DNA from 4 places in the Rhizobium sp. NZLR10 genome. Region 1 is predicted to be linked to each of the others. Evidence: riboswitches for the same ligand, from Rfam matches in the RefSeq annotation. Region 1 holds a riboswitch; each other region holds the start of a gene.

Region 1 (7,137 bases):
CTGCGCGACCAAGATCGACACGGCCGTCAGGCGCGTGGCGGGTGTCGCCGATGTTTCGGTCTCGGTGATGGCGGGAACGATGACCGTCCGGCACGACGGCAACAGCGATCTCAAGGCGATCGAGAAGAAGGTGACGGGGCTCGGCTATTCGGTCTCGCCCTTTGCCGGAAGCACGACGCCGGCGAAAGGCCACGGCGCACACGATCATCACGACCACGGACATGATCATGGCGATCATGCGGGCCATGACCATGGAGATCACGATCATGCCAGCCATGATCACGCAGGTCACGATCATGACCACGACCATGGCCAGAAGGAAATCGAGGGGCTGCATGGGCACGACCATGCGCCGATGACCGGTCCCTGGTGGCAGAGCAAGAAGGGGCGGCTGACCATCCTTTCGGGTGCCGCACTCGTTGCTGCCTATGCTATCGACCATCTGGTGCCGGCGATCGCATCCTATGCCTTCATCGTGGCCATGCTGGTCGGGCTGGTGCCGATCGCGCGGCGCGCCGTCATGGCGGCTCTCTCCGGCACGCCGTTTTCGATCGAGATGCTGATGACGATCGCCGCCGTCGGCGCGGTCATCATCAATGCAGGCGAAGAGGCGGCAACTGTCGTGTTCCTGTTCCTCGTCGGCGAATTGCTGGAAGGGGTGGCTGCGGGCAAGGCGCGCGAAAGCATCCAGTCGCTGACGGCCCTGGTGCCGAAGAGCGCGCTGCTCGAAGACAATGGCCAGACGCGGGAGGTGCCGGCGGAAAGCCTTGCCGTCGGCGCGATTATCATGGTGCGTCCTGGCGATCGTATCTCGGCGGACGGCGTTATCATTTCAGGCGAGAGCGCGATCGATGAGGCGCCGGTGACGGGCGAGAGTACGCCGGTGCGCAAGGGCGTCGATGCCGTTGTGTTTGCCGGAACCGTGAATGGCGATGCGGTGCTCAGGGTTCGCGTCACCGCGGCCGCAGCCGACAATACCATCGCCCGTATCGTCAAGCTGGTGGAGGAAGCGCAGGAATCGAAGGCGCCGACCGAACGCTTCATCGATCGGTTCTCGCGCTATTACACGCCCGGCGTGGTGGTGGTCGCCGCACTTGTCGCGATCGTTCCGCCGCTGTTGTTCGGTGGGTCGTGGGGCGAATGGATCTATAAGGGCCTTGCCATCCTCTTGATCGGCTGCCCCTGCGCGCTTGTCATCTCGACGCCGGCGGCGATCGCCGCCTCGCTTTCTTCGGGTGCGCGGCGCGGGCTGCTGATGAAGGGCGGCGCGGTGCTGGAAACGCTCGGCAAGGTGACGATGGTCGCCTTCGACAAGACGGGCACGCTGACGGAAGGCAAACCTCAGGTGACTGATATCATTTCTTTCGGATTGAGCGAGGCGCAAGTCTTGTCGCGCGCGGCGGTGCTGGAGCAGGGCTCCAGCCATCCCCTGGCGCTGGCGATCCTCAACCGCGCCAAGGCGGACGGCGTTCCCATGCCGCCGGCCTTCGAACTGGAGGCGCTGCCGGGAAAGGGGGTCAGCGGCAAAGCCGGCGGCGAGGCGCTGGATCTTTTGTCGCCGCCCGCTGCCCGCGAACGCGGCGCACTCGGTGCTGAACAGGAGGCACGCATCACTGACCTGAACGACGAGGGCAAGAGCGTCTCGGTGCTGCTGGTCAACAATGTTGCGGCCGGGCTGATCGCCATGCGCGACGAACCGCGCGAGGACGCGCAGGCCGGGCTTGCCACGCTCAAATCAGCCGGCGTCAAGGCGATGATGCTGACAGGCGACAACAAGCGGACGGCGGCAGCCGTTGCCGGCATGCTCGGCATCGACTGGCGCGGCGAGATGATGCCTGAGGACAAGCAGCGGGTCGTCGTCGAATTGAAGCGCGAGGGCTTCGTCGTCGCCAAGGTCGGCGACGGCATCAACGACGCGCCGGCGCTGGCCGCAGCCGATATCGGCATTGCCATGGGCGGCGGCACCGACGTGGCGCTGGAGACCGCGGATGCCGCCGTGCTGCACGGGCGCGTCGGCGACGTGGCAAGGATGATCGAATTGTCCAAACGCACGATGCGCAATATCCTGCAGAATATTACCATCGCGCTCGGCCTGAAAGCGGTGTTCCTGGTGACGACGATTGCCGGCATCACCGGCCTCTGGCCGGCGATCCTCGCCGATACCGGCGCCACCGTGCTGGTGACGATCAACGCGCTGCGATTGCTTCGAGTAAGGATGTAAACATCCGATAACGTCCTTGCGGCGCTCGTCACCGTAGACCGCTGACAACGGACGCCAACCCCTCTTTCGTCATGCTCGGGCTTGTCCCGGGCATCTGCCTCCGGTCGATAGGCAGTAGATCCGCGGCACAAGGCCGAGGATGAGGCGGAGAGGGAGGTTTGTCATGAAACTGAGAGCGGCCATAGACCGGCTCTCTTCGTTCGAGCCTTGTCCACCGCCTGTTTTCCTTAAGCTTTCGTTATCCCTGTTTTTCACAGGAATGCAGTGATTTCAAACCTGCCGTAACGCAATGCACAAACCATCCATTGACGCGAATTTGGATTCGCGTACCATATCTAGTGTTCGAGGTTCCTTCGATTCGTGAGAATCGCAGGCTAAGACGGGAATACGGTGCGTTGCGCCATTATGGCGCGGCTATGCCGGAGCTGCCCCCGCAACTGTAAGCGGCGAGCAACTGTCCGATTTCAGGCCACTGGAGCATAATGCTCCGGGAAGGCTGGGCAGGATGCTTTGACCCGTGAGCCAGGAGACCTGCCTCGAACAAAACGTCCACGGGCGGGGAGTCCGGAAGGTCGCGTTGCATGGCTGCGGATGATATCCGCGTCGCGTTTCGCAAGGCCGCTCGATCCTCCGCATGAGCCACTTCGGGGTGAAGTCATGTCAGTATCTCAGTTCAGGCCGCAACCCGCGCTAAGCAGAGGGCGGATCACGCCCGGCGGCTGAACAGGCCGCATCGTTCAAACCATCAGAGAATGTTTCGACGGATATCGCGAGATTTCCGATCGATGCCCTGCGTCCCAATCGCGTCGTCACGAGGAATATCATGACCATTACCGTCTACAGCAAACCGGCCTGCGTCCAATGTACCGCCACTTACCGCGCCCTCGACCGCCTGGGCGTCGCTTATGACATCGTCGATATCTCCGAGGATGCCGAAGCGCTCGATCGCGTCCGCAGCCTTGGCTACATGCAGGCGCCCGTCGTCATCGCCGGCGAGCAGCATTGGGCCGGCTTCCGTCCCGACATGATCAGCGCGCTCTCCTGATCGAGGCCGAACGATGGGGCTGATCGTCTATTATTCCAGCCGGTCCGAGAATACCCATCGGTTCGTCGCCAAGCTTGGAATGTGCGCGGCGCGCATTCCAACAGGTGCCGCAGACGCATTCCGTATCCGTGAACCCTTTGTGCTTGTTGTGCCGACCTACAGTGGCGACGGGGGCAAGGGGGCCGTTCCCAAGCAGGTTATCCGTTTCCTCAACGATGCGGAGAGCCGAGGACACATCCGCGGCGTGATCGCCGCGGGCAACAGCAATTTCGGCGAGACATATGGGCTCGCCGGCGACGTGATCTCACAGAAATGCCAAGTGCCGTACCTCTATAGGTTCGAGCTGCTGGGCACCGAAGCGGATGTCGCCAACGTTAAACACGGAATGGAACGATTTTGGACACGGGAACAACTCTGACGCGGGATGCGGGCGCAAAACCGCATAACACTTTTGCTCATCCCGCCGGCGAACGCCCTTTGAAAGCGGCGGAAGCGCTCGACTACCACGCGCTGAACGCGATGTTGAACCTCTATGACGACGAGGGGAGGATCCAGCTCGACAAGGACCGCATGGCGGCGAAGCAGTATTTTTTGCAGCATGTGAACCAGAACACGGTGTTCTTTCACAATCTCCGGGAAAAGCTCGATTACCTCGTGACCGAGGGTTATTATGAGCAGGAGGTTCTCGACCAGTATTCCTTCAATTTCGTGCGTGACCTGTTCGACCAGGCCTATGCCAAGAAGTTCCGCTTTCCGACCTTCCTCGGCGCCTTCAAATATTACACCAGCTATACGTTGAAGACCTTCGACGGAAAGCGTTATCTCGAACGCTACGAAGATCGTATCTGCATGGTGGCGCTGGCCTTGGCGCGTGGGCACGAGGCACTTGCCCGCGACGTGGTCGAGGAGATCATTTCCGGCCGTTTCCAGCCGGCGACGCCGACCTTCCTTAATGCCGGCAAGAAACAGCGCGGCGAGCTCGTCTCCTGCTTCCTGCTGCGCGTCGAGGACAATATGGAATCGATCGGCCGGTCGATCAATTCGGCGCTGCAGCTGTCGAAGCGCGGCGGCGGCGTGGCGCTGTCTTTGACGAACATCCGCGAGGCCGGCGCGCCGATCAAACAGATCGAAAACCAGTCGTCGGGCATCATTCCGGTGATGAAGCTGCTCGAAGACAGCTTCTCCTATGCCAATCAACTGGGCGCGCGCCAGGGCGCGGGCGCGGTCTATCTCAACGCCCATCACCCCGATATCATGCGTTTTCTCGACACCAAGCGCGAAAATGCCGACGAGAAGATCCGCATCAAGACGCTGTCGCTCGGCGTCGTCGTGCCTGACATCACCTTCGAACTCGCGAGGAATAACGAGGACATGTACCTGTTCTCGCCCTATGACGTCGAGCGCGTCTATGGCGTGCCCTTCACCGAGATTTCGGTGACGGAAAACTACCGGGAGATGGTGGCAGACGCCCGCATCGCCAAGAAGAAGATCAAGGCGCGCGAATTCTTTCAGGTGATCGCCGAAATCCAGTTCGAGAGCGGTTATCCCTACCTCATGTTCGAGGACACGGTGAACCGGGCGAACCCGATCGCCGGGCGCATTTCGATGAGCAATCTCTGCTCGGAGATTCTGCAGGTGAGCGAGGCGAGCGACTACAATGACGACCTCTCCTACAAGCATCTCGGCAAGGATATTTCCTGCAATCTCGGCTCGCTGAACATCGCCGCGGCGATGGATTCCGCCAATTTCGGCAAGACGATCGAGACCTCGATCCGGGCGCTGACGGCCGTGTCCGACATGAGCCATATCTCCTCGGTTCCCTCGATCGAAAAGGGCAATGACGAGAGCCATGCGATCGGCCTCGGGCAGATGAACCTGCACGGTTATCTCGCCCGCGAACGCATCTTTTACGGCTCAGAGGAAGGCGTCGATTTCACCAATATCTATTTCTATACGGTGACCTACCACGCAATCCGCGCCTCGAACCTCCTCGCGGTCGAACGCGGCACGAGCTTCAAGGGCTTCGAAAATTCGAAATATGCCTCCGGCGAATATTTCGACAAATATACGAGCCAGGAATGGAAGCCAGCGACGGAGAAAGTTAGGACGCTGTTCGAAACTGCCGGCATCGATATTCCGACGCAGGAGGACTGGGCGGCTCTCAAGAAGGCGGTGATGACTTCCGGTCTCTATAACCAGAATCTGCAGGCAGTACCGCCGACAGGGTCGATCTCCTACATCAACCACTCGACCTCTTCGATCCATCCGATCGTCTCGAAGATCGAAATCCGCAAGGAAGGCAAGATCGGCCGCGTCTATTATCCGGCGCCGTTCATGACCAACGACAATCTCGATTATTATCAGGACGCCTATGAGATCGGGCCGGAGAAGATCGTCGACACCTATGCGGCGGCGACCCAGCATGTCGATCAAGGCCTGTCGCTGACCTTATTCTTCCGCGACACGGCAACGACCCGCGACATCAACAAGGCGCAGATCCATGCCTGGAAGAAGGGCATCAAGACGATCTACTACATCCGCCTTCGCCAGATGGCGCTGTCCGGCACCGAGGTGCAGGGCTGTGTCTCCTGCACGCTCTAACCGACCGGGAAACTTCATGAACATGCAAATCAAACCGGCGTCCCGCGTGCGCGCCATCAACTGGAACCGGGTCGAGGACGACAAGGATCTCGAAGTCTGGAACCGGTTGACCGGCAATTTCTGGCTGCCGGAGAAAGTGCCGCTTTCCAACGACATTCCATCCTGGGCGACGCTGACGCCGGCCGAGCAGCAGCTCACTATCCGGGTCTTCACCGGGCTGACGCTGCTCGACACCATCCAGAACGGCGTCGGCTCCATCAGGCTAATGGAGGATGCGGCAACGCCGCATGAGGAGGCGGTGCTTTCCAACGTCTCGTTCATGGAGGCGGTGCATGCGCGCTCCTATTCCTCGATCTTTTCGACGCTGTGCTCGACGCCCGATGTCGACGATGCCTATCGCTGGTCGGAGGAAAACGAATTTCTGCAACGGAAATCGGCGCTGATCATGGAGCAGTATCGCTCCGGCGACCCGTTGAAAAAGAAGGTCGCCAGCGTCTTCCTCGAAAGCTTTCTGTTCTACTCCGGCTTCTACCTGCCGATGTACTGGTCAAGCCGCGCCAAGCTCACCAACACGGCCGACATGATCCGGCTGATCATCCGTGACGAAGCGGTGCACGGTTATTATATCGGCTACAAGTTCCAGCGCGGGCTGGAGCGGCTCAGCGAGGAGAGGCGGCAAGAGATCAAAGATTTCGTCTTCGACCTGCTGCTCGAACTCTACGACAACGAGGCTCGATATACCGAAGCGCTCTATGACGGAGTCGGGCTGACCGAGGACGTCAAGAAATTCCTGCATTACAATGCCAACAAGGCGCTGATGAACCTCGGCTACGAGGCGCTTTTCCCGGCCGAGGCCTGCAAGGTCAATCCGGCGATCCTCTCGGCGCTTTCGCCGAATGCCGACGAGAACCACGACTTCTTCTCCGGCTCCGGTTCCTCCTATGTGATTGGCAAGGCTGTCGCGACCGAGGACGAGGACTGGGATTTCTGAGGCTTTATCGCAGTCGGGCCCTTATCATTTGCTTCCCCATCGCCCACATTCAGCGGAAATGAAGTCGATCCTCGCCGATGATGTGGCGTAGCGGAGTTTTTAATGTCGTCTTTTCCAAACAAGGCCGGAACTGCCGCCGAAGCGGACGAAGGCGTCTGGCCGATCCGCAGGAGACGGATTCTCGACTGGCTGGTGAACGAGACGCGCGCGGAGCGCTTCATCGACAATATCCTGGTGCAGATGTGCGGGAAGCTGCTGGCGGCTGGGGTGCCGGTGGCG
Region 2 (7,137 bases), on a different contig from region 1:
CATCGAAATTCACCGCGAACTGCATCCGGTTTTCGTTCGCCCAGTTGATCGCGATCTCTGATTTTGCCTTCGGCACTTTTGCGGCGACGGTGCAGTGAGGTACCCAGTTGCCGGGCCTATAGTGCTCGTGACAGCATGCGGGATCGATCTCTTGGTGCAGTGCCGCGTGCAACTGGAAAAGCGCGTCGTCCGCAATCGGACGCGCCCATAAGACGATGAACTCGTTCTCGAAATAACTGGCACCCGAAAAGTTCACGGTCACGGTCGAACGCGTGCGGAAAACACGCTCGAACGCCTCGGCCAACCGATCGGAAGCAAGCTCTTGATAGACGGCGAGGGTGAGGTGGCGAGGATAGTTCAAAGCCCGCATCGAAGCGATCTCTTCGAATACAGCGGCTTCCTCCCAGAGTTTGAAAACCGGCGACGCGGTCTCGTTCAGACATTTGAGGCTGACCCCGTAAGACATGCGCGAGCGTTATCAGTCTATCCCGGCTGAACCATAGCTTTACATCGTTGCCGATGTCGAGCAGCCGCCGGCATTGCAGGATATCGGGCGGCTTTGTCTGTTTTTCCGCCGCGGGGATTCGACTATCATGGGATGCTTGAACGAGGCGCAGCAGGGGTGACGACGCGGCCGTTGGCAAAAGCTTGCCGAGGGAGGTAGAAATGTCGAGTTTCAGGAGCGCCGTGGTTTCTTTGCCCGGTAAGGAGCGGTTGGCGAGAACGCCCTTCGGCGCGAGGATCGTCATCCATGCCACGGCCAAGGAGACCGGCGGCGCGTTCGGGATGTGGGAAACCTTCACCCCGCCGGGTCATGGTCCGGCCCCGCACACGCATACGCGGGAGACGGAAGTCTTTCGAGTCATCCATGGGCTCTACCAATTTCAATGCGGCGACGAGGAGTTCGATGCGCCTGCGGGAAGCGTCGTCGTTCTGCCGCCGCATGTACAGCACAGCTGGCGAAACATAAGCGACGAACCCGGTCAGATGTTCGGCATGGTGACGCCGGGCGGATGTGAGCAATTGTTCATCGATATCGACGCCTTCGGTGCTGATACGCCCGCGAAAATCGCGGTGATCGAAGCGCGATTGGGGATCATCAACGACATGACGCTGGCGCTCGGATTGAAGAGCCCATGATGGCGCTGATCGACCATCGCGGCCTTGCGTAAGATTGACAACGGAGCTTATGGGGGCGGCGTCCTCCAACGCTGCTCATCCTTGAGGTGCGGAGCCCGCAGGGCGGAGCCTCGAAGGACACGCGGCGGCACTGCTCCGCATCAATATTGCCGCCGCGCCGAGCGTCCGCCTCGTCCTTCGAGGCTCCTTCGGGGCACCTCAGGATGAGGCTCTCTTGGGGGGCGCCGGGGCTGGCGGAAAAGGGCAGGATGCGGAAGCTTTGCCGACCAGGTGAATGCTATCGGCTCGATGTCTGACGCCCACTCTCGCTCTATTCCCGCGCCATCGCCCGCCAGGCGACCGGCGGGATGGCGAAGGCGCGGGAGAAGGCGCGGTTGAAGGCGGCTTCGATGGCGTAGCCGGCATCATTCAGGTTTGCGGACTTGCCGCAGGCGCGGGGAACGCCAGGCGGCTATTCTTGCGCTCGGCAATATACTTGTGAGATTGTATCGATATACATGCGATACTGCATGATGCAGGTAGCATGGGGGCTTCGATGACATCCGTGAGGGTCAATGAGCTGATATCGGTGACGGGACAGCCCGATGCCGCGGGCTTTGCCGCTTTTGCGGCAAACGGCTTTGCCGGCGTCATCAATGCCCGGCCGGATGGCGAGGAGCCGGGGCAGCCTGGCAATGCCGCGGAAAAGGCTGCTGCTGCTGCCGCGGGGCTCGCCTACAGCTTCGTGCCGGTGAAAGGGGCCGAGATCACCGAGGCCGATATCCGCGCTTTCCAGATGGCGATGACGCAGGCGAAGGGGCCGGTCGTTGCTCATTGCAAGAGCGGCACACGGGCGCTGACGCTCTATGTGCTGGGAGAGGTGCTCGACGGGCGGATGCAGCCCGGAGAGGTCGAGGTCTTCGGCCAAAGACTCGGCTTCGATCTTGCCGGCGCACGCCGCTGGCTGGAAAAGCGGGCTGGGCAGGCGGCTGGTGTGAAGGCTTTCTTCGAGCCCCGCAGCTGCAGCGTGCAATATGTCGTTTCAGACCCGGTGACAAAACGCTGTGCCATCATCGACCCGGTGCTCGATTTCGACGAGATGTCGGGCGCGACGGGAACGGCGAATGCCGACGCCATCCTCGCTCATATTGACAGCGAGGGGCTGACGGTCGCGTGGATCCTCGACACGCATCCGCATGCCGATCATTTCTCCGCCGCGCATTACCTCAAGAGAAAGACCGGCGCGCCGACGGCGATCGGCGCCCATGTCACCGACGTCCAGGTGCTCTGGAAGGAGATCTACAACTTGCCGGCACTCGAAACCGACGGCTCGCAGTGGGACCGGCTGTTTGCCGATGGCGACACCTTCGAGATCGGTGGGCTTGAAGCCCGTGTGATGTTTTCGCCCGGCCATACGCTTGCTTCGGTGACCTATCTGATCGGCGATGCCGCCTTCGTGCACGACACCGTATTTACGCCGGATTCCGGCACGGCGCGCACGGATTTCCCCGGCGGCAGCGCCAGCGCCCTCTGGCACTCGATCCAGGTCATCCTGTCGCTGCCCGATGAGACCCGGCTCTTTTCCGGCCACGACTATCAGCCCGGCGGGCGCCACGCGCGCTGGGAAAGCAAGGTGGCCGCCCAGAAAAACGGTAACCCGCATATATCAGGCATCGACGAGGCCGGCTTTGTGGCGCTGCGCCAGGCGCGCGACCGCACGCTGCCGAAGCCGAAACTGATGTTGCACGCGCTACAGGTGAATATTCGGGGAGGCAGATTGCCGGAGCCGGAGGGAAATGGGCGGCGGTATCTGAAGATACCGCTGGATGCGTTGTAGCAAGAAGTAGCGTGCGGCGTGCTTCGAGGTTTCGCCCTCTCGGGCTGCGCACATCAGCATCAGGGACGTTGGCGGATGCCGCGCTCACGACAGCGGGAACGGGAGAAAGCGGCGCCAACGCTCAAGAGAGCCTCATCCTGAGGAGGCGAGGATGCAGGTATTACACCGGCCAACAGGCCCCCTACGTTCCGTCTCTATTTTTCACCCGCACGAACCCAATCCTCCGCAATAGGCATTGACGTCTTGCGGGCAGGCGACGTAACTGGGGGCGACGGTTCCCTGAAGATGACTCCAAGGGGATTAATAGGGAACACGGTAAGGACGACCCAGCAGGGACCGAGACCGTGGCTGCCCCCGCAACTGTATGCGGATTGTCGATCATCTCAGGTGTGGCCAGCGACTGGCCATCTCTGAAGGGCTTATAGCCCTGCCACTGCGAGATATCGCGGGAAGGCGGATGAACCGACGGATATCCGCAAGCCAGGAGACCTGCCGTCAATCACGATCCAATCAACCGGGCGGGGATGCCCGGACAAGGAACAGACATGATTGACCTTCTGAACCTTCGCCGAATTTCGGCATGCATCCGTCTCGATTGGGCCTCCTGCGGTTAGCGCACGTATCACCGTGCCTTCGGCCGCGGGTGCGGCATAACCATGCTTTTTCTCTTCAATCGAGGTTTTTCATGCGCCAGATTCTCGCCACCATGACATTTGCCTTCGGGCTGATCGGCCTTGCGGCACCGAGCCTTGCCGCCACCCAATATCCTTTGACCATCACCAATTGCGGTCAGCAGGTGACGTTCCAGAAGGCGCCGTCGAAGATCGTTTCGATCGGCCAGGGCATGACTGAAATTCTCTTCTCGCTCGACCTTGCCGAGAAGATTGCTGGTACGGCCGTCTGGGTAGGTCCCGTCCTGCCGCAATATGCCGAGGCTAACAGCAAGATAAAGCGTCTCGCCGACAATGATCCGAGCTTCGAATCCGTTGTTGGGCGGGAGCCCGACCTGGTGGCGGCCGAGTTCGAATGGCATGTCGGCGCGCAGGGCTCCGTCGGCAAGCGGGAGCAGTTCCAGGATCTCGGGATCAATACCTATCTCGCGCCGGCCGATTGCGTCGCCAAGGTCAACACCGATGGCGGCGACGGTGTGCGCAAGGAGCTGTTCACGATGGAGCTGGTCTACCGTGAGATCGCCGAGCTCTCGGAGATCTTCGACGTGAGGGAGCGCGGCGATGCGCTGATTTCCAAGTTGAAGAAGCGCGAGGCGGATGCCGTCGCGTCGATATCAGGCGCATCGGGCAAGAACCTGCCCATCGTCTTCTGGTTCTCCAGCAAGCAAGTCAATGGCGATGCTTTCATCGCTGGCAAGAACAGCGCGCCTGCCTATATCCTGAAGGCGATCGGCGCCAGGAATGTCGTGACAACCGAAGAGGAATGGCCGCTGGTTGGCTGGGAAACCATTTCTCAGGTGAACCCGGCGGTTATCGTGTTGGCGACCATGGACCGGCGCCGCTACGCCGCCGACGATCCGAAGGTCAAGATCGATTTTCTCGAGAACGACCCGGTGACCAAGGAGCTTGACGCGGTCAAGAACGAGCACTTCGTGATGATGGACGCGCAATCGATGAACCCGACGATCCGTACGATCGACGGCATCGAGACCTTGGCGAACGGCATCAAGTCCTTCGGTCTCTCGCAGTGAAGGCAATGTCGGTCAGACAACACGGATGGTGGGCGCTTGGCGCGCTCACCATTTCTGCCTTTCTGCTTCTCGGCCTGATGATCAGTCTCGCTGTTTCGATCGGGGAGATCGCGATCCCGCTAGCGACCACGGCGGAGGCGGTGTCGAACCGGCTGTTCGGCACGGATTTCGAGCTCAGCCGCATCCACCAGGGCATCGTCTGGGATTATCGGCTGAGCCGGGCGCTGGTTGCGGCCAGCGCCGGCGCGTCGCTCTCGCTCTGTGGCGCCGTGCTGCAGGCGCTGCTGCGCAATCCGCTGGCCGAACCCTACGTGCTCGGCATCTCTGCCGGCGCCTCGACGGGAGCGGTGTGCGTGATGATCCTCGGCTTCGGCTACGGTGTTTTCGGCCTGTCGAGCGGCGCCTTCATCGGCGCGGTCATCGCCTTTCTGCTGATCGGCTTCCTTGCGACGGGTGCGGGGGGAACCGGCGAGCGCATCATCCTTTGCGGCGTCGCCGGCTCGCAGCTCTTCAATGCGCTGACCTCCTACATAGTGACGACATCGGCGAATGCCGAGCAGGCGCGCGGCATCCTGTTCTGGCTTCTGGGGTCGCTCAGCGGCGTGCGCTGGCCGGATGTCTATCTCTCGGTGCCGATCGCGCTTGCCGGCTTCGTCATCTGCATGGTCCATGTCAGGGCGCTCGACGCCTTCTCCTTCGGCACGGATGCGGCGGCCTCGCTCGGCATTGCCGTGCGCCGCGTCCAGATCCTGCTGTTCGGCCTGACGGCGGCGATGACGGCAAGCGTCGTCAGCGTGGTGGGCTCGATTGGCTTCGTCGGCCTCGTCATTCCGCATGCCGCCCGCTTTCTCGTCGGGCCGGGCCATCGGCGGCTGCTGCCGGCAACGGCGCTCGGCGGCGCAATCTACATGGTCGGCGCCGATATCGTCTCGCGCATCATCATCCCGCAGCAGGTCCTGCCGATCGGCGTCGTCACGGCGCTCTTCGGCGCGCCGGCCTTCGCCGTCATCCTCTATCGCGTCCGGAGGAGTGCATGAGCATTACCATCGATGCGGTGAGTTTCGCCGCCGGCGACACGGTCATCGTCAACGGCGTCAGCCTGACGGTGGCAAAGGGCAAGGTGCTCGGTCTGCTCGGGCCGAACGGCTCCGGCAAATCGAGCCTGCTCAGGCTGATCTGCCGGCTGCGGAAGGTCCGCAGTGGCGTCATCCGGCTGGGCGAAGACGATATCGCCTCGCTGTCACGCGCAGCCCTTGCGCGGCGCATCGCCTTCGTCGAGCAACAGTCGACGACCGATACGCAGCTGACGGTGCGCGACGCGGTGCGGCTCGGCCGCACGCCACATCGCGGGCTGCTCTCGCCCTGGGGCGCGGAGGACGATGCCGCGGTCGATGAGGCCTTGTTACGGGTCGACATGGGGGAGCGGGCGGGCCAGCTCTGGCAGACGCTGTCGGGCGGCGAGCGCCAGCGTGTCCATATCGCGCGGTCGCTGGCGCAGGCGCCGAGCGAGTTGTTGCTCGACGAGCCGACCAATCATCTCGATATCCAGCATCAGCTCGACATTCTCCAACTGATCTCGAAACTCGGCATCACCTGCATCGTCGCGCTGCACGATCTCAACCTGGCGGCGATGTTCTGCGACAGCCTGGCGGTGCTTCAGAAGGGCGAGGTCGTCGCCTCGGGCGCACCGGAGCATGTGCTGACGGAGGATATGATCGCCCGTGTTTTCGGCGTTCGCGCCCATGTCCAGAAATCGGCCGTGCATGGCCGGCATCATATCCAATACGTCATGGATTGAGCGGCTGGGAATTCGTTCTCAGGGAGAGGCTTACTGGCATTTTTCCAGGACTGGCGTATGATTTCCTGGGGCGCGGGCGCCCGGTCGAACGGAGTTTCGCGATGCTCGAAAGAAATCAGTTTCCCCTGCGCCCGGTCGTTCCCGGTTTCGCGGTCGCCTGGGTCGTCATCATTTCAGGTGCTAGCGTCGCTCTCAGCCTGCTTTTTGCCTGCGTGACGCCCTTCGTGGCCTTGGCGGCGGTGTCAGCGGTCATTCTTCCTCGGCGGATGGCGGTGACGGCGGTTTTGCTGGCCTGGCTCGCCAACCAGATGGTCGGATATCTCCTGCTCGGTTATCCCCAGACTTGGGACAGTTATGCCTGGGGCTTGGCGATCGGTATCGCTGCAATCGCATCTCTGGCGGCAGCGCTCGGAGTGCTTCGTCTCGCGGCGGACCTTGCCGTCACCGCGGCTGGCGCCTTCATGGCCGGCTTCGTTGCCTATGAAGGCGTACTCTTTGCCGCAACGGCGGTGCTTCCGTCAGGCGAGAGCGCGTTTTCGGCGTCGGTCGTGGCAAATGTCCTGCTGATCAATTCTATCGCTGCGATCGGGCTCATCTGCCTTCATGCCGGCGCGGCGGGTGGCCGTGCGCTGGTTGCAAGACAGCCGGGACCGGCGCTGTCTTAGGCCTCTGATTTCATGC
Region 3 (7,137 bases), on a different contig from region 1:
CATCAGGCTTATGTAGCGTCGCGGCCGTGCATTGTCACGCAGAATTTGCGGCGCAAAAGCCGGGCGCTCAGCTGTGGCACAATTGCCGCTGCAGGAGGCTTAAACAATCGCCCAACAGCGCATGCTGCTGGGCGATGTTGGGTCTGGATTACGGTGACAAATTAAATGCAGATCCCGAGATCATAGGGCGTCAACGTTCACGCCGACGGTGATGGCGCCGATCGGCGTTCCCTTGTCGTCGGAAATCGTGACGCTTGCCTGCGACTGCAGTGCCTGGGTCGATTCGTCCTTTTCGATATCGTCGACGAAAACAGCGTCCTTGCCGGCTCCGAAGGACTTCTGGAACTTGCCCTCGTCACCCTGCCAGTAATCCGACGTGGGATCGCTTTGACCGACATTCAGCCCCTTTGCATCCATGACGAAGACCTCGGCAATCTTGCCGTTTGAAGCAGCCTTCTTCTCCTGAAGGAATTTTGACAGCGCATTGCCGAGCACGCCGTCGATCATCGAATGGTCTGAGCCATCGACCTCGGCGCGCCACTTCTTGTCGAGGGCGTCGATATCGCCCTGGCCCAAACTGGCGTTTGCGGCGTTCTGCGCCTTGATAGCCTCGATGACGACCGGATCGTTCAGCCAGGGCTTTACGTCACTCGTCACGTAGTCGGAGATCGGGGCGAGCTTCGCATCCAGCGCCATGGATACGCCGGTCGACGCTGCAATTGCGGTGCAGGCCAAAAGAAATGCGGAGACGACTTTCTTCATAACTGTTCCCTTCCTGATTATGGGATGCTGTGGAATAAAAGCGCATTGAACGAAGGTGAGGTCAGAACTCTTCCCAGGCACCGGGAGCAGCGGCGACGGCGGCATTTCCTGCGTGCCGCTGCACAAAGGCCCTGGGCTCGGGGGCCCTGAGCTCGGGGGCCCTGAGCTCGGGGCGAGATTGACGAATGCTCGGCTGAGCGGTTTTGGGCGGGCTGGCGGCAGAGGTGCCAACAGTGAACCTGCCGGCTGAGTCCTGCAGAAGGCGTCCCTGGGTCAGCAGCTCCTGGCAGGCCGCGTTGGTTTCCTCGACCATCGCCGCGTTCTGCTGTGTCGCCTGATCCATCTGGTTGATCGCGCCGTTGATTTCCTGCAGACCCGTCGCCTGTTCGCGATAGGACTGAACGATGGAAGCGATACTGTCGCTGATGCGGTTGATCTGCTCCTCGATCTTCAACAGGGCATCGCCGGTTTCATTCACCAGCCCGACGCCTGCTGCAACCTCCTGACCGGAGACATTGATGAGGTTCTTGATTTCCTTTGCCGCATTGGCAGACCGTTGGGCGAGTTCCCGCACTTCCTGCGCCACGACCGCAAACCCTTTGCCGGCTTCGCCGGCGCGCGCCGCCTCGACGCCGGCATTCAGCGCCAGCAGGTTCGTCTGGAAGGCGATTTCATCGATGACGCCGATGATCCGGCCGATCTGGCTCGACGAGGTCTGAATCCGGTCCATCGCTCCGATCGCGTCACGAACCACGGTCGCTGAGACATGAGCGCTGCGCTTTGTCTCCTCGACAAGCTTCCCGGCATTTTCGGCCCGTTGCGACGATGCTCTGACCGTGGTGGTCACCTCATCCAGTGCGGCGGCGGTCTGTTCCAAGGCTGCGGCCTGTTGCTCGGTTCGCTTGGCGAGCTGATCGGCGGAGAAGGCTATTTCGCTTGACCCACCTTCAACCGCAACGGAAGCGGTCTTGATCTCCGTCAGTGCTGCCGCGACCGCTTCGACCATGCGGTTGAAATCCTGCCGCAGTTTATCGAATTCGGGGCCGAGATCGGCCAAGTGTATCGAGAAGTCACCGGCGGCAAGCTTTTCCAATTCATTGGCGAGCGCGTTCATGACCAGCCGCTGAGCGTTGTTGGCCTCTTCCGTCAACGATGCGTTGCGTGCCCGTTCGACATCGAACGAGGCGCTCTGCTCGGCAGCGGCTTGCTCTCTCTCGACCTTGGCAATTGCCTCGTTACGGAAGACTTCCAAGGCACGTGCCAGGAACCCGATCTCATCGCCATTTTCCCTGTAGGTGACGGGAGAGGCCAGATCGCCTTTCTGCAAGGCGCTGATCCGTTCGCTGATGATCCGGATCGGCCGGCCGACGAGGCTGCGCATAGCGAGAAGGAAAGCGACAACGGCCATGGCGGTGATCATGAACTGCGTCAGCAGCGAAATCAGAACCTTCTGCCTGACTTCGGCAGCGATTTTTTCGACAGACCAGTTCGTAACGACATAACCGGTCGCCTTGCCCGATTTATCCAACGGAAGCGGCGCGATGATCGTCACAACGCCGGCAGATATTCCGCTGTCGTCGATCGTGGTTTTCTCAGGCTTCGCGCTCAGGCTCTTTGCCAGATCGGCCGGTGCGGGCAAGCCGCTGATGCCGTCGCGTGTCCAGGTATCGACGGCCGAAGGTTCGGCGTTGAAGGCGGCAAACTGCACAAGATCGAGTGATGGATCGTCGCGGTAAAGCGAATAGGCCTCACGCACGGCGTTGGCCTTGCCCCATTTCACGCCGCCCGCGGCCAGCGACGCAAACTGCTCCGCATCCTTGGACCAGTTTGCCTTGGCGCCGTCGATTAACGCCTTGGTTTCGTACATCCAGGTGTAGGTGGCGAAGGCGGAAATGCCGCAAAGATTGACGGCAACGATAATCGCCGCCAGCTTGGCTGTCAGAGGCATCGTTTTCAAAAATTGGAACATTCCGCGGGGCCTGGAATTGCGGCTCGGTCGGCGATGTTCCCGACCGGCGTATCAACACGGGCATCGCCGCTGACGGTCACATCACGAGCACTCATGCCCATGTCTGATAGCAACCCAAAACGCGCAAACGCAGTGTGTCTTTGATGTGTGAATAAATCATAAAGTGGAAAGGGATGCCGGAGCACACGTATCCGCCATTGCGCCCGCCGGGGATTTGGCTTGCTCAGCTGTTTTCCGCGATTGCCTCTTCGGGCTCGGGCTCGGGCTCGGGCTGGCGGCGTTTGCGGCGGCGCGTCGTCAGTTCGGCGCCGGCATCGCGCGGCAGGCGCAGGAAGGTGATGCAGGCCAGCGCCGAAATCGCCGAGACGCTGAAAAAGGCGATGTGGAAATCCGATACCAGCAGCCTGCCGCCGTGGAAGCTGCTCGAAATTTCGAGGATGCCTCCGGCAATCGCCACACCCATTGCCATGGAGATCCGCTGGGCAACGGCGTTGATTGCGGTTGCCTGGCTGCTGTCGGCGTCATCGACATCGCCGAAGGCCATGGCGTTGACGCCCGAGAAGGCCATCGAGCGGAACAGGCCGCCGATCAGCAGACAGGCCATGATCAAATACAGCGGCGTTTCGACGGTAAAGAGGCCGTTGATGCCGAGGAAGATCGCCGCCAGCAAGGTGGTGATCGATATCACGGTGCGGAAGCCGAAGGCATTGAAGGTGCGCGAAGCGGCGAATTTCGAGCCCATGGAGCCGAGCGCGCTGACGAAAGTGACCGAGCCTGATTGCAGCGGCGTCAGGCCGAAGCCGAGCTGCAGCATCAGCGGCATCAGGAAAGGCAGAGCGCCGAGCCCCATGCGGAAATTCGAGGCGCCGAGGATCGCTGCTCGGAACATCGGGTAGCGGAACATCTTCGGATCGAGAAGCGGATAGGGCGCGCGGCGGGCATGGAGGAGATAGAGGAGGCCGGCAAGGATGCCAATAGCCACCGTGACATACCCGTAGATCACGGGCACGGCCGGCAGGCTGATCACCGACAGGCCGAAGACGAAGCCGGAAAAGCCGATGCCGCAGAGGAAGAAGCCCGGAAAATCCATCGGCCGCGGGCTGCGCCGCCCGACCGCCGGCAGGAAACGCGTGACGAGGATGATGCCGAGCACGCCGATCGGCACGTTGATCCAGAAGATCCAGTGCCAGCTGAGATAGGTGGTGAGGAAACCGCCGATCGGCGGGCCCATCATCGGGCCGATCAGCGCGGGAATGGTCAGCCAGGCCATGGCATCGACGAGTTCGTGGCGCGGCGTTCCCCTGACCAGCAGCAGGCGGCTGACCGGCGTCATCATCGAGCCGCCGGCGCCCTGGATCAGCCGCGCGACGACGAAGGCCGCGATCGAGTTTGAAAAGGCGCAGGCGACCGAGCCGATCATGAAAACGAAGATCGCCAAACGGAAGATGTTACGCGCGCCGAACCGATCCGACATCCAGCCGCTGATCGGGATGAAGATCGCCAGCGCCACGAGATAGCTGGTGACGGCGAGCTTCAGCGCAATCGGCGAGGTGCCGATATCGGCCGCGATCGCCGGCAGGCTGGTGGCTATGACGGTCGAATCCATCTGTTCCATGAACAGGGCGACCGCAAGGATCATCGGGGTGAAGCGGGGCACGGGCAACCGGGATGCTGGTGTGGATTGTTCAGCCATACGCCTTCGCCAGCGGCTAGGATATAGAAACAATCGACGCTGCGGCCTGCCGAGCCGCTTCAAACCGACGCGGGTGATCAAATCAGATGGGTGTCCGTTTCTTGCTGTTTAGGAGAGGGTTCCATCGCACAAAATCTCTAACGTGCAGATACAAGGGGGTGAGCGGCGAAGTCGCGAATGCGGTGAGCGCGGGCGAAGGGCAATGAATGGTGTGCCGTGCGGCCCCCTCATCCGACCCTTCGGGCCACCTTCTCCCCGCTGGGGAGAAGGGGACTCCCGGCTTGCCGTAGCGCTGCTTTCCTGAAATAGATGCGCCGTCAGGTGCCCGCCGGCCAGGCGGGAGAATCGGGAATCCGGTGCAAGACCGGAACGTGCCCAACGCTGTAAGGCTGACGTCTGCCGCTAATCATGCCACTGGCTTTGCCGGGAAGGCTGCGGCAGACGGATGACGCCAAGTCAGAAGACCGGCCTGGCAAGATAGACCCAACCCGCGCGGACGGCGGGCGGTTGCGTTGTTGGGGATTTGACGATGCGACCCTTTGATGAGGATGCCCTTCCGGCGGCGTCCGGTTTTTCCTTGGCCGAACGCGAGGCCGTCTATCATGCGATCTTGACGCGGCGCGACGTTCGCAGCCAGTTCCTGCCTGACCCCTTGCCGGACGACGTCGTGGAACGGCTGCTGACGGCCGCTCATCACGCACCCTCCGTCGGCTTCATGCAGCCGTGGAATTTCATTCTGGTGAAAAGTCCAACGGTGCGCGCGCGCGTCCGCGATGCCTTTGCCAAGGCGAACGAAGAGGCGGCATTGATGTTTGAGGGCGAACGGCAGCAGGCCTACCGCTCCCTCAAGCTCGAAGGCATCGCAGAGGCGCCGCTCGGCATCTGCGTGACCTGCGATCCCACGCGCAGCGGCAGCGTGGTGCTGGGGAGGACGCACAATCCGCGGATGGATAGCTATTCCACCGTCTGCGCCATCCAGAATCTCTGGCTTGCGGCGCGCGCCGAAGGGATCGGTATCGGCTGGGTCAGCATCTTTCACGAAGGCGACCTGAAAACGATTCTCGGCATACCCGAGCATATCGAGGTGGTCGCCTGGCTCTGCGCCGGTTTTGTCGATCGGCTCTATGATCAGCCGGAACTCTCCGTCAAAGGTTGGCGGCAGCGGCTGCCGCTCGAGGAACTCGTCTTCCACGACGGCTGGGGGCGGACCGAGCCGTAGCCAATTACTGCTGCTGCTGGGGTTGGGGGCCAGGTGCGGCAGGATTGGCGAGATCGATCGAGCCCTGGTCACCGGCAAGGAACTGCGGGCCGACCTGGCGGACCTTGTTCTGCGTTGGGTCGTACGGGCGCTCCGGCACGGATGGCTGCGGCGCGGCAGCCGTACCATCCTTCACCGGCGGATTGGTGTGGATGGTGGTGATCGAGCCTTGTTGCGGCGGCTGGCTTACCGCCTGCTTGCCGCGCATCTCGTCATAATAGGCGGTGAGATTGCAGGCGCAGGAGGTCTTTTCGCCGGGCGTGCGGTTCTTGTAGGCAAAAGCGTTTTTCATGGCGCTGTAGGGTGTGCCGGTCGCGACCGAGATCATGTTCGAGGCTTCGGTGCTCGTCACCTCGCGATAGAACAGTTGGGTTTCGATCCCCGGGCACATCTTGGCGCAGGTCTGGGCATCGCGGCCGAAATCGACCGAAGTGGCGTTCGAGCTGATCGGGAAGAAACCGCCATCGCAGCTGCGCACGCACATGGTGCTGACCGGCGACAGCATCTCGGCTCGCGGCAGGCCGTAGCGCGGGTCGGCCTCCTCACCACCGCCGAGCGGTATGAAGGTATCGGAGCGCATCGCCTGTTCCTCGACGCTCGGGGCAGGGTCGTTGGCGCTGCGCTCGTCAGGCGCATAGAAATTCTCGCTGTTGCAGCCATTGCTATCGAGCGCAGACATCAGCTCCCGCCGGGCGCCGTCATCGGCGCCGTTCCGGCCGGTCAGCTCGTTGCGGCGATCCTGGAGGTAACCGATATTGTCGATCATTCGGGCTTCGGAGTCCGAGAGCTCGGCGCAATAATCGGCATTCTGGCCGCCGATCACCACCATGCTGCCCGAGGTGCAGCCGTAACTGCGCAGGTCGTTGCGAACCTTGCGCAGCTCGAGGTTCTGCTCGGCCATGGCGCTGGAATATTGGCGGGCTTCCGGACCGTTGCCATTGCCGATCGATCGCGGCAGGTCGGCGAGACGGCCGCGCAGGTCCTCACAGACGGCACTAGTCTGCGCGGCGGCGGGCGCTGAGAAAGCGAGGAGGACGGCGAGAGACAGGTTTCGGCGTTTCACGGCGTCGTCCCGGAATGAGCAAACGGTCGGTGGGTCGAATGCGACGTCAACGGCCGCGCGTTTTCCCTTAACGGATTTCTCTTAATAAGCTCAGAGAAAATCCCACCGTATTTTCGTAATCTTATCCAGCAATCGCCTGGGACTCGGTTAAAATGACAGGCATTCCCGACGAGATCCGACCCTCAGCACCGACATCAGGCGTAGCGGAAACCCAACACGGCCTTCACGTCTTCGCGGACGGTTGTTTTGAGCCCGGTTCCGGGCATGGAGGCTGGTCGTTTGTCGCTTATCGCGATGCGGTGGAAATCGCGGCGGACTTAGGTGGCGTTGGAGATTCCAGCAATAATTCGATGGAATTGACCGCCGTTCTCAGGGCGGCCATGTGGATCAAC
Region 4 (7,137 bases), on a different contig from region 1:
AAGGGCGTGTAAGGCTGCGTTGGCTTCGGCACAGAATCTGCTGAAGGCAAACGAAGAGCTCAATCGCGAGCGGACGCGCAATGGAGGCCCCGATATCGGCATCGATGTCGTGCTGCATCTCGGCGAGCTTTTCTACGGAAATGTCGGCGCTCACGGCAGGCTCGACTTCACGGTGATCGGCAGGGCGGTCAACGAGGCTTCGCGGCTGGAGAAACTCTGCGGTACGCTTGAGCAGCACCTTCTGCTGTCGGAGAGTTTCGCGGCCAACTGTACGGTGGCTTGCGAGTATCTCGGGTCGTTCGAATTGCGTGGAGTTTCAAAGCGGGCCGACGTCTTCAAGCTCGCCAACTCTGTGTCATGAAGCGCCGATCAAGGGCGCGACCAAGTTCAGATCTCGCCTGAGACCTCACGACGGCGACGGTCAAGTTCTTCACTGTAGCGGCGCAGCGTATAGCTTTCGCTGAGCTGGCCGATCACCTTGCGTTCGATCAGGTTGTTGACGACGGCGAGTGCTTCGCTTTCGCTCTTGTCGAAGATCGCCGCCGCCTGCCTGGCATTCATCTGTGGCTGTAGGAAATCGTTGCGGTAGTGGATGAAATCGGCAAGCGTCTTGCCCTCGTCCTGCACGTCGGTCGGGTTGGCGTAGATCTCCGGCACCAGCACGAGGCCTGCATATTTGTCGCTCTCCTCGACGAGGATGACGCGCTGGGTCGAGCCGATCGGGAAGGCCTGCTTGAATTCCTCCAGCGAAATACCCGCCCTTGCCGTCTTGACGTCGGCGCGCATCAGCTTGTCCACTGTCAGGTTACGGATCCAGCCGACGTCGTGGGCGCTGCGGATGCTTTCGCCGCGCAGGTGGAAGCGCCAGGTGGCGAAGGAATAGCCGAAGGTTGAGCGGACGACGAGTGAGGAGGTGATGACGGCGGCGAGCACTAGAGCGGTGATCGGAAAATCGCCGGTGATTTCGAGCGCCAGGAACGTCATCGTCAGCGGCCCGCCGATGACGGCGACGGCGAGCGAGCTCATGCCGACGACGGCATAGATGACGGGCGTCAGCGTCGCATCGGCGAAATAGGGGCCGCAATAGGCAAAGAGCTTGCCGAGCAGGGCGCCCATGAACAGTGAGGCGAAGAACAGGCCGCCCCTGAAGCCGGAGCCGATCGAGATCGCCGAGGCCAGGGATTTCAACAGGAAGAGGCCGATCAGCGCCGGGATCGCCACCTCGCGGGAGAGATTGAGATGCAGCGCGCCGTGGCCGGCCGAGAGCACCTGTGGCGAAATCATCGCCAGAAGTCCGACGACGATGCCGCCGAGCGCCGGGCGGAAGGGCGGGGCGATCGAGCTCTTGCGCGCCAGCTCCTCGACGAAGGAGACGCCCTGCATGATCAGGATGCCGACGCCAGCGCAGAAGCCACCGAGCAGCATAGCCGGGATATAATCGGCCGGCACGACTGCGCCGAAGCTGCCGATGTCGATGGTGAAATCGCCGTGGGTGAGCAGCCTTGCGATGAGGGTGGAAACCAGGGCCGAGACGACCACAGGGGTCAGCGAGACGATCGTATAGGTGCCGATGATCAGCTCGAAGGCGTAGAAGGCGCCGGTCAGCGGCGCGTTGAAGGCAGCGGCGATAGCGCCCGCCGCGCCGCAGCCGACGAGGGTGCGCAGATCGGAGCGGCGAAGCTGCAGCTTCAGGCCGAATTTCGAGGCGAGGCCGGCGGCAAGCTGGGTATAGCCGGCCTCGAGGCCGACGGAGGCGCCGAACCCGTTGGAAATCAGGTTCTGCACGGCAACGATGATGCTGTCGGTCAAGGACAGGCGGCCGCCATGCAGCGCATTGGCCTCGATCGGGTCAACCATCGGTTTCTTGCGCCGTTTCGCCAGTACGAACAGCAACAGGCCGAGCAGGACGCCACCGATGACGGGGGCAGTGAGAAGCAGCAGCTTGTCGTCGATCACCGACGAGCTCAGCCGCTCGCTGTCGTCGATGCCGAAGACCATCTGATGCAGTTGATTGGAGACGTAGCTCATGCCGGTGACGGCGAGACCCGAGGTGATGCCGACGACGGCACCCGCCAGCGACAGGCCGACCTCACTGCGGCGGGTCAGCGCCCGCAGCCGCCCCGGGTCGAAGAAAACACGCAGCGCTCGGAACCGGCGCCGATCCAATTGCATAAGCATGGCAAGACAACTAGGCAGGAAGAGGCCCGGTCAAGGGCGATGGCGCAGTCCGCTTGCAGTGCAATTGTGGCGAAAAGCCGGCGCCCTGGATAAATATTTGTGACGTAAGTATCTGATAAATGACGATGTTTTAGGTAGGGTAAGTCGTGTTGCTGGCGTTGCCTCGCCTGTCTAGCCACTGCCGGCCGTCGAGGGCGGTTGACTTCACCCCTGAGCTTGCCTAACCATCCCTCAACGGATGGTCACCTGACCATCCTCGGATATAACGGATGGTTCCGGATCGGTGTTACGCCTTCCGGATGAAAAGGGAATGTGACGGGGCGGACCCAAGCCGGGCGCCTTCATCACAGCCGACCCCGCGACTGTAGAGCGGTCAGGGTCTTCCATCCGGCATCGAGCCCTTCCGGCCGGCGGCTTGCAATAATGCAAGCGGGCGGGACGGGCGACATGCCGGAAAAGCCACTGGACATGCATGATGATCAACCGGGGTCGGACGCCTCTTAAGTCTACGAATCGTCCACCTTTTCATCGATGCAGCCGGGAAGGCGAGGCAGATCCGCTGGCACGATCAGGGCGACCGGTTTCCGGTCTGCCCCGATCGCGGCCGATAACCGCGAGCCAGGAGACCTGCCATCCCGTGCCGGGCGAGAAGCCCAACCCTGGGCAAGAGGCCCGCTGCCAGCACGGAGGTTGTTTTGGCTGAACGATTGAATTCGGCGCGGCCTTGTGCGGCGCGATCGAGTGGGTGGGGTGCGGCATCCCACCAAAGGGGCGTCTGCGCATGACGACCGCTCCCTCCAACACCGTCTTCATCCTCGGCGGCGCCCGTTCGGGGAAATCCCGCTTCGCCGAGTCCCTTGTCATTTCGATCGGCCTCGACCGCCATTATCTCGCGACCGGCCGCGCCTGGGATGAGGAAATGCAGGCGCGCATTGCCCAACATAGAGCCGATCGCGGCCCGTCCTGGACGACGCATGAAGAGCCGCTCGATCTCGTCGGCAAGCTTGACGCTATCGACCGCGAGGGCGGCGTCGTGCTCATCGATTGCCTGACACTCTGGGTCACCAATCTGATGATGGATGAGCGCGATATGGCGGCGGAATTTGCCGCGCTCACCGATTTTCTGCCGCAGGCGAAGGCGCAGCTCGTTTTCGTTTCCAATGAGGTCGGCCTCGGCATCGTGCCGGATAATCGCATGGCGCGGGAATTCCGCGATCATGCCGGCCGGCTGCACCAATCAATTGCGGCCAAGGCCGCCGAAGTCTATTTCATCGCGGCAGGCCTGCCGTTGAAAATGAAGGGTTAAGTTCATGAACCAGCAGAAAATTCCCGCAACCGTCATTACCGGCTTTCTCGGCGCCGGCAAGACGACGATGATCCGCAACCTGCTCACCAATGCCGGCGGCAAAAAGATCGCGCTCATCATCAACGAGTTCGGCGATCTCGGCGTCGATGGCGAGGTGCTGAAGGGCTGCGGCGCTGACAATTGCACCGAGGACGATATCATCGAGCTGACCAATGGCTGCATCTGCTGCACCGTCGCCGACGATTTCATCCCGACGATGACGAAGTTGCTCGAGCGTGAACAGCGGCCCGACCATATCGTCATCGAAACCTCGGGCCTTGCCCTGCCGCAGCCGCTGGTCGCGGCCTTCAATTGGCCTGACATTCGCACCCAGGTGACGGTCGATGGCGTCATTACCGTGGTCGACAGCGCGGCTGTCGCCGCCGGCCGTTTCGCCGACGACCACGATGCCGTCGAGGCGGCGCGCGGCGCAGATGAATCGCTCGATCACGAAAGCCCGATCGAGGAGTTGTTCGAGGATCAGCTGACTTGCGCCGATCTGATCGTACTCAACAAGACCGACCTGATCGACGCTGCCGGCCTTATCAGGGTTCGCGACGAGGTCGCCTCCCGCACGGTGCGCAAGCCGGTGATGATCGAGGCGAAAAATGGCGAGGTGTCGGCCGGAATTCTGCTCGGCCTCGGCATCGGCACGGAGGACGATGTCGCCAACCGCAAATCGCATCACGAGCTGGAGCATGAGGACGGCGCGCCGCACGACCATGACGAATTCGACAGCTTCGTCGTCGAACTCGGCCCGGTCGCCGATCCCGCCGGCTTCATTGCTGGCCTGAAGACGATTATCGCCGACCATGACGTACTGCGTCTCAAGGGTTTCGTCGATGTCGCCGGCAAGCCGATGCGCCTGCAGATCCAGGCCGTCGGCAGCCGCATCGACCATTATTTCGACCGTGCCTGGGCCCCGAGCGAAACGCGCGCCACGCGCCTCGTGGTCATCGGTCTGCACGAGATGGACCAGGACGCTGTTAGGGCGGCGATCGAGGCGCTGGCGTAATCCCATGCATCTGCTTCTGGCCCAACAGGGAACGATCAGCGACTGCGAGGAGGCGATCGACCTCGGGCAGACGCCGGGCGATATCGTGTTCCTGTCGGCCGCCGACAGCGAGCTTGCCGCCATCGCAGCCGCCCATCGCGAGCATGGGGCGGCGCCTTCGCTGAGACTTGCCAGCCTGATGAGCCTCAAGCATCCGATGTCGGTCGATACCTATGTCGAACGCACGGCGCGGCATGCCAGGCTCATCATCGTGCGTGCGCTCGGCGGTGCCAGCTATTTCCACTATACGCTGGAGGCGCTGCACGCGGCAGCGTCCCGCGCCGGTGCGCTGATTGCGGTCTTGCCGGGCGATGCCCGGCCGGATGCGGGGCTCGTTCCTTTTTCCAACGTTGATCTCGACGATATGAATGCGCTCTGGGCCTATCTGATCGAAGGCGGCGACGCCAATGCGCGCGGCTTTCTCGATTATGCCTCGGCGATGTTGTCAGGTGCCGAGAAGCCGGCGCCGGCAGTGCCTTTGATGAAGGCGGGCATCTGGTGGCCGGGGCGGGGGCTGATCGGGGTGCAGGAGTGGCGGCAGGTTGCCGGTTCGCATGTCGCGCCGCCTTCGTCCGTCGAGCAGGGGGGTATCCCACATTCGACGGAGGAGGTGGCGTTTGGGCCAATCGTCGCCATCAGCTTCTACCGCGCCCTCGTCCAGAGCGGCGAGACCGCCCCGATCGAGGCACTGGTCGAAGCGCTGGCGGCGCTCGGCCTGCGGCCACTGCCGGTTTTTGCCTATAGCCTCAAGGACCCCGTCTCGACAGGTATTCTCGAAAGCGTGTTTGCGGCACTGAAACCCGATGTCGTCATCAACACGACCGGCTTTGCCGTCTCGGCACCAGGTGCTGACCGGCAGCCGACGGTGCTGGAAGCGAATGGGGCGGTGGTGCTGCAGGCGATCCTGTCGGCCTCGTCGCGGGAGGCTTGGGCCGCTTCCGCGCAAGGCTTGTCGGCACGAGATCTCGGCATGAACGTGGCGCTTCCTGAAGTCGACGGCCGGGTGCTGGCGCGGGCGATCTCTTTCAAGACGGCAGCGCGTTATGACGCGGCTGTCGAGACCAACATCGTCTGCAGCGAACCCGATACCGGCCGGGTGAGTTATACGGCTGAACTTGCCGCCAACTGGGCGCGCCTGCGGAAGAGATCGGCCGGTGATCGCCGCATCGCGCTTGTCATGGCGAATTATCCGAACCGCGACGGCCGGCTCGGCAACGGCGTCGGCCTCGATACGCCGGCCGGCACCATCGCGGTGCTTCGCGCCATGGGAGCCGCGGGTTACCCGGTCGCCGACATTCCGGCAGATGGGGACGCGCTGATCCGGCATCTGATGGAAGGGCCGACCAATTCCGGCCACGACGGCAGGGTCATTCGCGAAACGCTTTCCCTCGCTCGCTACAACAGCTTCTTTCAATCTCTTCCCAATAAGATTCAAGATGAGGTGAGGGCTCGCTGGGGCAATCCTAAGGACGATGCGTATTTTCGCGAGGGCGGCTTCGCCCTGCCTTTCGCGCGCTTCGGCGGCGTGCTCGTCGGCATCCAGCCGCCGCGCGGCTATAATATCGATCCGAAGGAAAGCTATCATTCGCCGGATCTCGTGCCGCCGCACGGTTATTTTGCCTTCTATGTCTTCCTGTGCCAGGAATTCGGTGCACATGCGGTCATCCACATGGGCAAACACGGCAATCTCGAATGGCTGCCGGGCAAGGCGCTGGCGCTGTCGGAAGGCTGTTATCCCGAGGTGATCCTCGGGCCGCTGCCGCATCTTTATCCCTTCATCGTCAACGATCCGGGCGAGGGCACGCAGGCCAAGCGCCGGACTGCCGCTGTCATCATCGATCACCTGACGCCGCCTTTGACGCGGGCTGAGAGTTATGGACCACTCAAGGATCTGGAAGCGCTGGTCGACGAATATTACGAGGCCTCCGGCGGCGATCCCCGCCGCATCCGCTTGCTCAGCCGGCAGATCCTCGATCTGGTCACCGATATCGGCCTCGACCGGGATGCCGGCATAATCAGCGGCGAAAGCGAGGGCGAGGCGCTGAAGAAGCTCGACGCCTATCTCTGCGACCTCAAGGAAATGCAGATCCGCGACGGGCTGCATATCTTCGGCGTTTCGCCCGAAGGGCGGCTGCTGACCGACCTGACGGTGGCGCTGGCGCGGGTGCCGCGGGGGCTGGGTGAGGGCGGGGATGCGAGTTTGCAGCGGGCGATTGCGGGTGATGTGGGGGTGGGCGGTGTGCCTGTGGCACCCCCCTCTGTCCTGCCGGACATCTCCCCCACAAGGGGGGAGATCGGCAAGAGGCTTGGGCTTCCCACAAAAGAAACGTTTGAAGTTGCCGCACCTTCGGCCGAGCAGTTGGAGCGGGACCTCTCATCCCCGATCTCCCCCCTTGTGGGGGAGATGTCCGGCAGGACAGAGGGGGGTAACTCCACGTTCGATCCTCTCGACTGCGACATGGCCGCCCCCTGGACAGCCCCACGTCATGCCATCCTAGCAGATCTCCTCGACGCCCCCTGGCGCACCAACGGCGACACCGTCGAGCGCATCGAGCTCCTG

What was found. Region 1 has a riboswitch for cobalamin ahead of nrdH (glutaredoxin-like protein NrdH). Riboswitches for the same ligand answer to the same signal wherever they lie in the genome.
Region 2: another riboswitch for cobalamin. It lies ahead of HJB82_RS07455 (ABC transporter substrate-binding protein); the one in region 1 lies ahead of nrdH (glutaredoxin-like protein NrdH).
Region 3: another riboswitch for cobalamin. It lies ahead of bluB (5,6-dimethylbenzimidazole synthase); the one in region 1 lies ahead of nrdH (glutaredoxin-like protein NrdH).
Region 4: another riboswitch for cobalamin. It lies ahead of cobU (bifunctional adenosylcobinamide kinase/adenosylcobinamide-phosphate guanylyltransferase); the one in region 1 lies ahead of nrdH (glutaredoxin-like protein NrdH).

What each region holds. Positions count from the first base shown of each region.
Region 1 is NZ_JABDWE010000034.1:4,511-11,647, reverse strand. Features, by position in the region: gene HJB82_RS31165 (heavy metal translocating P-type ATPase) at 1-2,221, shown strand, start outside; cobalamin riboswitch at 2,550-2,775, shown strand; gene nrdH (glutaredoxin-like protein NrdH) at 3,045-3,266, shown strand; gene nrdI (class Ib ribonucleoside-diphosphate reductase assembly flavoprotein NrdI) at 3,280-3,684, shown strand; gene nrdE (class 1b ribonucleoside-diphosphate reductase subunit alpha) at 3,663-5,867, shown strand; gene nrdF (class 1b ribonucleoside-diphosphate reductase subunit beta) at 5,884-6,858, shown strand; gene HJB82_RS31140 (adenylate/guanylate cyclase domain-containing protein) at 6,961-7,137, shown strand, end outside.
Region 2 is NZ_JABDWE010000003.1:371,549-378,685, forward strand. Features, by position in the region: gene HJB82_RS07440 (2'-5' RNA ligase family protein) at 1-466, opposite strand, end outside; gene HJB82_RS07445 (cupin domain-containing protein) at 667-1,140, shown strand; gene blh (bifunctional sulfur transferase/dioxygenase Blh) at 1,676-2,956, shown strand; cobalamin riboswitch at 3,212-3,468, shown strand; gene HJB82_RS07455 (ABC transporter substrate-binding protein) at 3,642-4,658, shown strand; gene HJB82_RS07460 (iron ABC transporter permease) at 4,664-5,695, shown strand; gene HJB82_RS07465 (ABC transporter ATP-binding protein) at 5,692-6,456, shown strand; gene HJB82_RS07470 (hypothetical protein) at 6,558-7,121, shown strand.
Region 3 is NZ_JABDWE010000021.1:4,729-11,865, forward strand. Features, by position in the region: gene HJB82_RS26240 (hypothetical protein) at 181-762, opposite strand; gene HJB82_RS26245 (HAMP domain-containing methyl-accepting chemotaxis protein) at 824-2,731, opposite strand; gene HJB82_RS26250 (MFS transporter) at 2,955-4,370, opposite strand; cobalamin riboswitch at 4,727-4,912, shown strand; gene bluB (5,6-dimethylbenzimidazole synthase) at 4,954-5,643, shown strand; gene HJB82_RS26260 (DUF2865 domain-containing protein) at 5,648-6,745, opposite strand; gene HJB82_RS26265 (ribonuclease H) at 6,898-7,137, shown strand, end outside.
Region 4 is NZ_JABDWE010000016.1:122,980-130,116, forward strand. Features, by position in the region: gene HJB82_RS22835 (adenylate/guanylate cyclase domain-containing protein) at 1-361, shown strand, start outside; gene HJB82_RS22840 (chloride channel protein) at 388-2,178, opposite strand; cobalamin riboswitch at 2,432-2,828, shown strand; gene cobU (bifunctional adenosylcobinamide kinase/adenosylcobinamide-phosphate guanylyltransferase) at 2,960-3,484, shown strand; gene cobW (cobalamin biosynthesis protein CobW) at 3,489-4,538, shown strand; gene cobN (cobaltochelatase subunit CobN) at 4,543-7,137, shown strand, end outside.